One region of the Methylobacterium sp. UNC300MFChir4.1 genome, then DNA from elsewhere that is predicted to be linked to it. Evidence: riboswitches for the same ligand, from Rfam matches in the RefSeq annotation. Region 1 holds a riboswitch; each other region holds the start of a gene.
The links. Region 1 has a riboswitch for cobalamin ahead of BMY19_RS26885 (TonB-dependent siderophore receptor). Riboswitches for the same ligand answer to the same signal wherever they lie in the genome.
Positions count from the first base shown of each region.

Region 2: another riboswitch for cobalamin. It lies ahead of BMY19_RS22570 (TonB-dependent receptor plug domain-containing protein); the one in region 1 lies ahead of BMY19_RS26885 (TonB-dependent siderophore receptor).
Region 3: another riboswitch for cobalamin. It lies ahead of BMY19_RS00050 (TonB-dependent receptor plug domain-containing protein); the one in region 1 lies ahead of BMY19_RS26885 (TonB-dependent siderophore receptor).

Region 1 is NZ_FOCS01000031.1:38,670-41,943, reverse strand. Features, by position in the region: gene BMY19_RS26885 (TonB-dependent siderophore receptor) at 1-1,852, opposite strand, end outside; cobalamin riboswitch at 1,962-2,171, opposite strand; gene BMY19_RS26880 (TonB-dependent receptor family protein) at 2,366-3,274, opposite strand, start outside.
Region 2 is NZ_FOCS01000019.1:105,870-109,143, reverse strand. Features, by position in the region: gene nikA (nickel ABC transporter substrate-binding protein) at 1-1,034, opposite strand, end outside; cobalamin riboswitch at 1,358-1,567, shown strand; gene BMY19_RS22570 (TonB-dependent receptor plug domain-containing protein) at 1,686-3,274, shown strand, end outside.
Region 3 is NZ_FOCS01000001.1:7,217-10,490, forward strand. Features, by position in the region: gene prpB (methylisocitrate lyase) at 1-866, shown strand, start outside; cobalamin riboswitch at 1,639-1,840, shown strand; gene BMY19_RS00050 (TonB-dependent receptor plug domain-containing protein) at 1,959-3,274, shown strand, end outside.

The DNA.
Region 1 (3,274 bases):
TGATGAAAGCGTCGGTGAAGGTGTAGCCGCCGATCACGCGCAGCTCCGGCGTGAGCTGGCCTGCGGCGGTGAACTCGAAGCCCTGGCTGCGCACACCACCCACGGCGATCTGGAAGCCGCTGTTGCTGGGGTCGGCAGTGAGCACGTTCTGACGGTCGATGCGGAAGGCCGCGGCCGTCAGGAGGAGCGAGCCACCGTAGAGCTCGACTTTGGCGCCTGCCTCGTACCCGAGGCCGGTCTCCGGCTCGAAGGGCCGCGACTGCGCGCCGAGCCCGGCGTCCGTGCCTATGTTCGGCCGGAAGCTGGTGCTGACGTTGGCGTAGAGCGCGAGCTCGGGAATGGGCTGGTAGACGAGCCCCGCCCGCGGCGAGGCGGCCGCCCGCGTCTGCTCGGCGCTGTTTCCGCCGACGCGCTGCTTGTAGAAGCGCTCGAACAGGTCGAAGCGCACGCCGGCCAGCGCCTTCCACTGTGGGGAGAGGTCGATCAGGTCCTGGGCGTAGAAGCCGGTGTCGGTCACGCTCTCCAGGGTATTGGAGGCGCGCGTCAGCGGCGGCAGGGGCTGGCCGTAGCGCGGGTTGTAGATGTCGATCGCGTACGGGAACGTGTTGAAGTTCGAGCGCAGGTAGAGCTGTCGGTTGTCGAAATCCTCGCGGTCGAAGCCGAGCAGCAGGGTGTGGCCGATGTCGCCGGTTCGGAAGCGACCGACAAGCTCGGCCTGACCGATGGCCGAGTCGTAGCTGTAGTCGCGATAGTTGCGGTCGCGGATGACTGTGCGGTTGTCGGCTCGAAGACCACGCCCCTCGGCGCTCTCGCCGTTGAGGGTGCCGGTGTTGAACTGGGCGGCGAGCCGCATCTGCCAGTCCGCGTCGAAGCGGTGGTCGAGGCGGACCTGCAGCACCTCGTCCGACTGACGGGACACCTGCCCGGGCTCGCCGAGAAAGCGGCTGATCGGCACGAACCCGAGCTGCTTGTTCACGGCGACAACGCCCCGGTCGACAACGACGTTGTTGCGGGTGATGGCAGACTCGACCGTGAGCTTGGTGTCGGGTGTGATCTGCCAGCTGAGGACGGGCGCGATGAACAGCCGGTCGTCGCCGACGAAATCGCGATAGCTGTTCTGGGCGCCCCCGGCAAAATTGAAGCGGTAGAGCAGCGTCCCCTCGTCGTTGAGGGCGCCGCCGGAGTCTATGGTGCCCCGGAACTGCTCGAACGAACCCCAAAGACCACCCATCTCGACGAAGCGGGTCGCGGTGGGCTGCTTGGTGATGATGTTGACGAGCCCGCCCGGGTCGCTGCGCCCGAACAGCGCGCCACCGGCCCCCTTGAGCACCTCGATGCGCTCGATGTTCTGGGTGTCGATGAGCGGAGGCGGGCCGCCGCGGTTGGCCGCGAGCCCATTGCGGTAGATCTCGGCCGTGGTCACGCCGCGGATGGCGTAGGCGAAAGTGCCGAGGCCGCCGAAGTTGTTCGTCTGCGTGAGGCCGGGCACGTAGTCGAAGGCGCGGTCGACGCGGGTGGCGTTGACGTCGGTGATGAGTTCACGCGGGATGACCGTCACCACCTGCGGAACGTCGAGCTGGCGGGTATTCGTCTTGGTGGCGCTCACGGCTCTGTCGGACCTGAAGCCCGGCGTCGGTCCGATCAGGCTGATCGCGTCGACCGAGCGGCCAAGGAGGTCCGGCTGGATCGGACCGCCCGCGCTCGCCTCGACCGAGAGCGCGTCGAGGGCGACCCTGGCCTCTTGGGCCTGCGCCGCACCGGTCGACAGGCCGGCAGCGAGGACCGTGCCTCGGCACAGCGTACGCGCCAAGCATCGGCCCAGCGAGGGAAACGAGGGTAGTTCGAAGACCATCAGGCGAGCCCCACCGCTTGCCGGGGCCGCGTGTCGATGGAGAGCGCGTGCGCGACGAGGGGCGAGAGGGCCCATGTCGATCAGCAGCCCACCGGACACCCCGCCCGCGAGACGAAAACCACGCCAAGGCAGGTCTCCTGGCTCACGGGTCATCACCTCTGCCTGACCTTCCCAGTGCGAGGCACCAGTGGTCGTTCTAGGCAGCGGCTCGCCGCTCACAGTTGCGGGGGCAGCTTCGGTCTCGCCCTCACGGGCCTCACCGAATTCCCTCTTAGCTCACGGTCACGAAACCGTGAGAACCTTGACAATTCAACCCGCACCTTCCCGTGCCCGAAGTCAATGGACAAGGCGAATATCGGTCAGGAGGACGGACGGCCTTCCAGCTTGTCCGCTCCTGTGTAGCGACTTGGCCACAGCCCTTCTGAGTCCGCCTGATGGATGTCAGTCGCCGGCGGACCTCGCTCAGGCGGCTGACGTAGCCCGAACTCGGACTGCGAGCGGTATCCCCCACCGTCACCACCTGTATCGCAGGCCGCCATAGATTGCCCGGCCTATGCCAGGGTTGAAGATCTCGGAGCTTGCATTAGCCACGCCGGCGATGGCCACGCTTGAGATGTAGCGCTTGTCTAGGAGGTTGCGTGCCTCAAGGTAGCCTGACCAAGCCGAGCCCTGATCGAAGCCGATCCTGAGGTTCAAGAGCGCGTAGGCGGGCACCGTCAGGCTGTTGGCGTTGTCGGCGAAGTAGGCCTGCGGCGACCACTCCACGTTGGGCCCGGCGTAGAAGCCGCTCGGGTGCCGGTAGAGCACCTCGGCGCGCAGGTAATGGGTCGGCACGCCGGGCAGGCGGTTGTTGCCATACAGCGCGTCGCGAACGAAGAAGAAGTCGTTGTAGGTGTAGGCGGCGTTGAACCAGACACGGTCTTCAACCGTGACGAGCGACTTCAGGAACGCCACCCCGAGACCGGCCTCGACACCCTGGTGAACGGTGCGGTCCGCGTTCACGATGCTGCAGGGGCTGAAGATTGACGTCGTTAGGCACTGCAGTTCGTTCCGGATCTCCGAGCGGTAGAGCGAGATGTCCCAGGTGAGGTCTGGCCGAGCCCCACGCGTACCGATCTCGTAGGTGGTCGCGGTCTGAGCACGCAGGTTCGAGGTTGCGAAGGTTGCGAAGGAATTCGCGTCGAAGGTCGGCGCTTCGGCGCTGCCCGAGACGTTGCCATAGACCTGCCACGTGGGGTCGACGTCCCAGAGCACGCCGAACTTCGGCTTCGCGATGTCGTAGGTGGAGCGGCCCGACTGGTCGCCGTCGCTCAGGAAGCGGTCTTTCCGGTCACGGACGGCGTGCAGGAAGAAGCCGCCTCCGACGAGGGCGATGTTCGGCAGGACGAAGAACGAGTTCTCGGCATAAGCCGATATATTCTC
Region 2 (3,274 bases), on a different contig from region 1:
GCACGCACGCCGTCGCGCCCGAGCGTCCAGCCGGCCGCGTCGAGCATGCGGGAGGCCGCGCCCCGGTCGAAGCCATAGGGCTTCAGCCCGACGTCGGCGTACGGCACGCGCGGCGCGAATAGGAAATCGGCTCGTGGCTCGATCCCGTCGAGCACCGTCCGGACCAGCGTATCCTTGTCGACGGCATGGTTGATGGCGAGGCGGACCGCCCGATCATCGGTCGGGAAGCGCGCGGAGTTCATCGCCAGTACCCGGGTCGCCAGTGGCGGCGAGACCGCTGCGGCGAAGTTCGAACCCATTTGCCGGAGCCGGACGAAGGCTTCTGAAGGAATCTGCCCGGCCGCGCCGTAGACGAGGTCGATCTCACCCGTCTGCAGGGCCATGACGCGGGTGTTGGGATCGGGGACGACCTTTACGACGAGCCGGTCGAAGATGGGTCTCCGGCCCCAGTAGCCCGGATTGCTCTCGAACGTGTCAAAGACACCGAGCTGGGTGTCGACGAGCCGCCACGGCCCCGTGCCGACCGGCCCCCTGATGCCGACGGCCGTCGTACCGCCGGGGCCCAGGGCGCTCGGAGACAGGAACCGGAAGGGCCGCGGCAGGGAGAGTTCGAGTAGCGTTGGGTAGTGCGGCGCCTTCAGGACGAGGCGGAACGCCAGAGGCCCGACAACTTCAGTGCGCTCGATCTGCTGGACGAGATCGAGCCACGCGTGCCGCTGGCGGTTTGCCAGGATCGCGTCGAAGTTCGCCTTGACCGCGGCCGCGTCGAAGGGCGTCCCATCGCTGAAGGTGACGCTGGGGCGCAGGGCGAAATCGTAGGTCCGCCCATCCTCGGAGATGGTCCACGAGGTCGCTAGCCAGGGCTCGACCGATCCATCTCCGCGGTACTTCACCAAAGGCTCGTAGACGCTCGCCTGCGCGAACATCTGGTTGGGCGCGTAGAGGTGCGGGTTCAGCGGTCCGACGTTCGAGGGCCACGAATAGGTGAGTTGCCCGGCTGCTGTCTGGAGCGGTCCGAGGAAGCTTGCCGCCATCGCGGCGACGGCGAGGGTCGCCAACTTGATCATGTATCGGCCGCGGTATGAGGATCGCTGCAGAACGTCATACACTGCCCAAGCTTGACCGTGAACCGCATCCTACAAGGCAATCACCTCGACCGAAGATCGGACGACCATTGCTGAGGTGTTCAGCGTGCCCAACCTCTCCTGTGCGAGCGCGGCAGCCGTTCGTCGCTTTGCGAGGGTGTGACTTCGAGACGGATTGGCGGAAATCCAACCTGTCTTGACATCGACCGACGCCTCAGACGCCACACATCTGAACAACGTGTTTCCGTGCGTTGACGGATGGACACACCGCAGCTTAGCTTGGTCGAGACGGTTCCCCTCGGGGATCAAAAGGGAACGCGGTGAAGTCAGGCCCGTGAGGGCTCGGCCGATGCCGCGGCTGCCCCCGCAACTGTAAGCGGCGAGTCCTTCATCACGACGTCACTGGGCGGCCTCGCCCGGGAAGACGATGAGAGGGCGGTGACCCGCGAGCCAGGAGACCTGCCGTCAGCCGTGGTCACACGCGGAGCTTGCCGGGCGGGGTGTCCTGGGAGGTGTCGCGGCGTCGTGGTTCCTTGGAGGACGCGACCGCCGAGGCCTCGTTCGCGGTGACGTGCCACAGCCGTCCCCCGAGGCCGCCCCGTGTCCTGTTCCGTCCCCTCCGCGCTCCGGCGCACGCTGGCGCCGTCCTGCGCGGCATCCGCGCTGCTCGTCTCCATTCCCGCCCTCGCGCAGCAGGTCGCCGCGCCCTTCGCCGATGCCCAGGGAGGCGCGCAGGCCGCAGTCGCCCTTTCCGAGATCTCGGTCTCAGCCACCGGCGTGCCGACGCCGATTGCCAGCACGGGATCGAGCGTGACCGTGCTCACCGACCGCCTGCTTCAGGAGCAGCAGCGCCGGACGGTGCCGGATGCCCTGCAGCAGGTGCCCGGCCTCAACGTCGTGCAGACCGGCGGCTCCGGCGGTCAGACCTCGGTCTTCATCCGCGGCACCAACTCGAACCACGTGAAGGTCCAGATCGACGGCATCGACGTCAACGACCCCTCGACCCCAAACCGCGCCTTCGATTTCAGCCAGTTGCAGACCTACGACCTTTCGCGGATCGAGGTGCTGCGCGGGCCGCAGAGCGGCCTCTACGGGGCCGACGCCATCGGCGGCGTCATCTCCGTCGTGACCAAGCGTGGCGAAGGACCGGCTCGGGCAACGGCGACGGTCGAGGGCGGCTCGTTCGGAACCTTCAACCAGTTCGGCAACATCTCGGGCTCGGAGGGGATCTTCGACTACTCGGTGTCGGTCGGCCACATCCGGCAATCCGCCGTTCAGGTCACCCCGTTCGAACTGCTGCCCCGCGGCGTGCCGCTGCGGACGGCCTTCACCGACATCAAGACGGTATCGACCAAGCTCGGGGCGCAACTCACCGACGAGTTCCGGCTCAACTACGTCCTGCGCTTCTCCGACAGCGCTTATCTCGACCAGGCTGACGGCGGCTTCCCATACGTGCTGCTTCCGTACCGAAACCTCAATGACCAACAGCAACTGATCATGAGGGGCGAGGCCGAGTGGACGCCGGTGCCGGGCTTCCACAACGTCTTCGGGGCGAACTACTCGAAGTTCGACCGCCTGTTCGCGGGCCCGCTGGATCCACTCGCGCCGCCGACGCCCACCACCTACCTCGGCGAGCGAACCCGGTTCGACTACCGCGGCGACTGGCAGGTCTCACCCGGCAACCTCGTGCTGTTTGGGGCCCAGCGCGAGGATGAGCGCTTCGAAACGACCGGCATCGACCGATCCAACGGCAACACCGCCGGCTTCGCCGAGCTACAGACGACGCCCTTCGCGGGAGCCGCGCTGGTCGCCAACATCCGCCACGACGCGAACGACCAGTTCGGCGGCGCGACCACCTACCGGGTGGCGCCGAGCTACATCGTGCCCGGCACCGGGACCCGCCTGAAGGGCAGCGTCGGCACGGGCTTCAAGCCGCCGACCCTGAGCCAACTCTATCAGGACTACCCGGGCTTCCGCTTCTTCGGGAACCCAAACCTGCGGCCGGAGGAGAGCTACGGCTTCGACGGGGGCTTCGAGCAGCCGCTGTTCGATGGGTTCATGACCGTGGGCGCGACCTACTATCAGACCGACTTCAAGAACCTGATCCAGACGGCCTACTATCCGACCTTTTCCACCAACGTGAACGTCGGCCGTGCGACCGCCTACGGCACCGAGAGCTTCGTCGCCCT
Region 3 (3,274 bases), on a different contig from region 1:
TCCGCCGGCTGCTGGACCAGCCCGGTATCGCGCGACTTCCGGGCGCTCATAACGGGCAGGCCGCGCTTCAGGCCAAGGCGGCCGGGTTCGAAGGCCTCTATCTCTCCGGCGCGGCCATGACCGCGTCCATGGGCCTGCCCGATCTCGGGATCATCACCGTCGACGAGGTGGCGTTCTTCATCCGCCAGATCGTCCGGGCCTCGGGCCTGCCGCTGCTCGTCGATGGCGATACCGGCTACGGCGAGGTGCTGAACGTGATGCACATGGTCCGCACCTTCGAGGAGGCGGGCGCCGCAGCCGTCCATCTGGAGGACCAGATCCTTCCCAAGAAGTGCGGCCACCTCAACGACAAGAAGCTCGCGGACGCGCACGACATGGTCGCCAAGGTCGCCGCCGCCGCGAGGGCGCGGCGCCACCTCTACGTCATCGCCCGGACCGACGCGGCGGCGAGCGAGGGACTCGACGGCGCGGTTGCGCGCGCGAAACTCTACGTGGAGGCGGGGGCCGATGCGATCTTCCCCGAGGCGTTGAATACGCCGGAGATGTTCAAGGCCTTCGCGCAGGCCATGCCCGGCGTGCCGCTCCTCGCCAACATGACGGAGTTCGGCTGCACTCCATTCTTCACGGCCTCCGAGTTCGAATCCTTCGGCTACAAGATGATCATCTGGCCGGTCAGCTCCCTGCGAGTTGCCAACAAGGCCCAGGCCGAACTCTATGCGGCGCTCGCGCGGGACGACGGCGCCCATGGCATGGTCGACCGCATGCAGACTCGCGCGGACCTCTATGCCTCGATCGGCCTGCATGCCTACGAGGCGCTCGACAGCTCCATCGTCCAGACCATCGTTCCGGAAGGGATGCCGCAGTGATGAATGCTTGATTTACCCTTGGCTATTTTGATCGCGCTCACGGTTGGTTGACGCCCCTGGTACGACTGCCTTCCATCCGTCCCGCAAACCTGTCACCATCGCACGCTGAGGGGGCTTCGCGATCATCAGAGTTCGGGGATGTTGTCCTTATCCGAAGAGGCGGGATCGCTCACGGTTACGTTTGATCCGGATGCCGATCTCACGCTCAATCTGGCCTCCAGAAAGAATCTTGCTCTGGCACGGATTAAAGCCTGTTTGAAGCGGCATAATCCGAAAGATCTATATGCCGACGATCGGATCGTACGAGCATATTATGGTCGAATATCAAAAAGAGCGCGTGATACTCTGGTGAACGAGGCTTACTCGATTTCAAAGGAGATCAAGCAAATGCCTCTGACGCCGAGAATGGTCTGCAGTATCTTGAATATCTCATCGCAGGAGAGAATCAGGCTGATGCGGGAAGGCAAAATTAATCGATCTGGACAATCTCAATTTTGTTCTGATAATCATCAGGGTTATTTCTCTCTATTTTCGTCAGAGAGCGTTCGAGATTACTTAAGATCTATTCGGAGCTAAATTGTGTCAATTATTAGCGTTTTATTATAACCGATATAAAATCAAAACGGTTCATATTACGAGATCTGCCAATAGATAAACGCTTTGTATCAAGATCTCGAAATATCGACGACAGCTCGCCGGGACTTTCCCTGTCGCTGCAAAGTCACAGGCGCCCGCTCTTCCTGCAAGGCGCATTGACGAGGTTTCACGGCCTGCCGATAGTCGCCTGGACGGTTCCCCTCAGGGATCGAAAGGGAATGCGGTGAGGGCTTTCGAGCCCAATTCCGCGGCTGCCCCCGCAACTGTAAGCGGCGAGCCTTCCTGCCACCGATGTCACTGGGCGGCCTCGCCTGGGAAGACGGTGGGAGGGCACCGACCCGCGAGCCAGGAGACCTGCCGTCAGCCGTGGTCACACGCGGAGCTTGCCGGGCGGGGTGTCCTGGGAGGTGTCGCGGCGCCGCGGTTCCCTTGAGGACGCGACCGCCGAGGCCTCGTTCGCGGTGACGTGCCACAGCCGTCCCCCGAGGCCGTCCCGTGTCCTGTTCCGTCCCCTCCGCGCTTCGGCGCAGCCTAGCGCTGTCCTGCGCCGCATCCGCGCTGCTCGTCTCCGCTCCCGCTCTCGCGCAGCAGGTCGCCGCGCCGTTCGCCGATGCCCAGGGAGGCGCGCAGGCTGCGGTCTCCCTGTCCGAGATCTCGGTTTCGGCCACGGGCGTGCCGACGCCGATCGCCAACACAGGATCGAGTGTCACCGTGCTCACCGACCGCCTGCTTCAGGAGCAGCAGCGCCGGACGGTGCCGGATGCCCTGCAGCAGGTGCCGGGCCTCAACGTCGTGCAGACCGGCGGCGCCGGCGGCCAGACCTCGGTCTTCATCCGCGGCACCAACTCGAACCACGTGAAGGTCCAGATCGACGGCATCGACGTCAACGACCCCTCGACCCCGAACCGAGCCTTCGACTTCAGCCAGCTCCAGACCTACGACCTTTCGCGGATCGAGGTGCTGCGCGGGCCCCAAAGCGGCCTCTACGGAGCCGACGCCATCGGCGGCGTCATCTCCGTCGTGACCAAGCGTGGCGAAGGGCCGGCTCGGGCAACGGCGACCGTCGAGGGCGGCTCGTTCGGCACCTTCAACCAGTTCGGGAACGTCTCCGGCTCGGAGGGGATCTTCGACTACTCGGTCTCGGTCGGCCACATCCGGCAATCGGCCGTTCAGGTCACCCCGTTCGAGCTGCTGCCCCGCGGCGTACCGCTGCGGACCGCCTTCACCGACATCAAGACGATCTCGACCAAGCTGGGCGCGCAACTCACCGATGAGTTCCGGCTCAACTACGTCCTGCGCTTCTCCGACAGCGCCTATCTCGACCAAGCCGACGGCGGTTTTCCGTACGTGCCGCTGCCGTACCGGAACCTCAACGACCAGCAGCAGCTGATCATGAGGGGCGAGGCCGAGTGGACGCCGGTACCGGGCTTCCACAACGTCTTCGGGGCGAACTACTCGAAGTTCGACCGCCTGTTCGCCGGCCCGCTGGATCCCCTCGCGCCACCGACACCCACCACCTACCTCGGCGAGCGAACCCGGTTCGACTACCGAGGCGACTGGCAGGTCTCTCCCGGAAACCTCGTCCTGTTCGGGGCCCAGCGCGAGGACGAGCGCTTCGAGACGACCGGCATCGACAGGTCCAACGGCAACACCGCCGGCTTCGCCGAGCTTCAGACGACGCCCTTTGCGGGCGCCGCGCTCGTGGCCAACATCCGCCATGACGCGAACGACCAGTTCGGCGGCGCGACCACCTACCGGGTGGCGCCGAGCTACATCGTGCCCGGCACCGAGACTCGTTTGAAGGGCAGTGT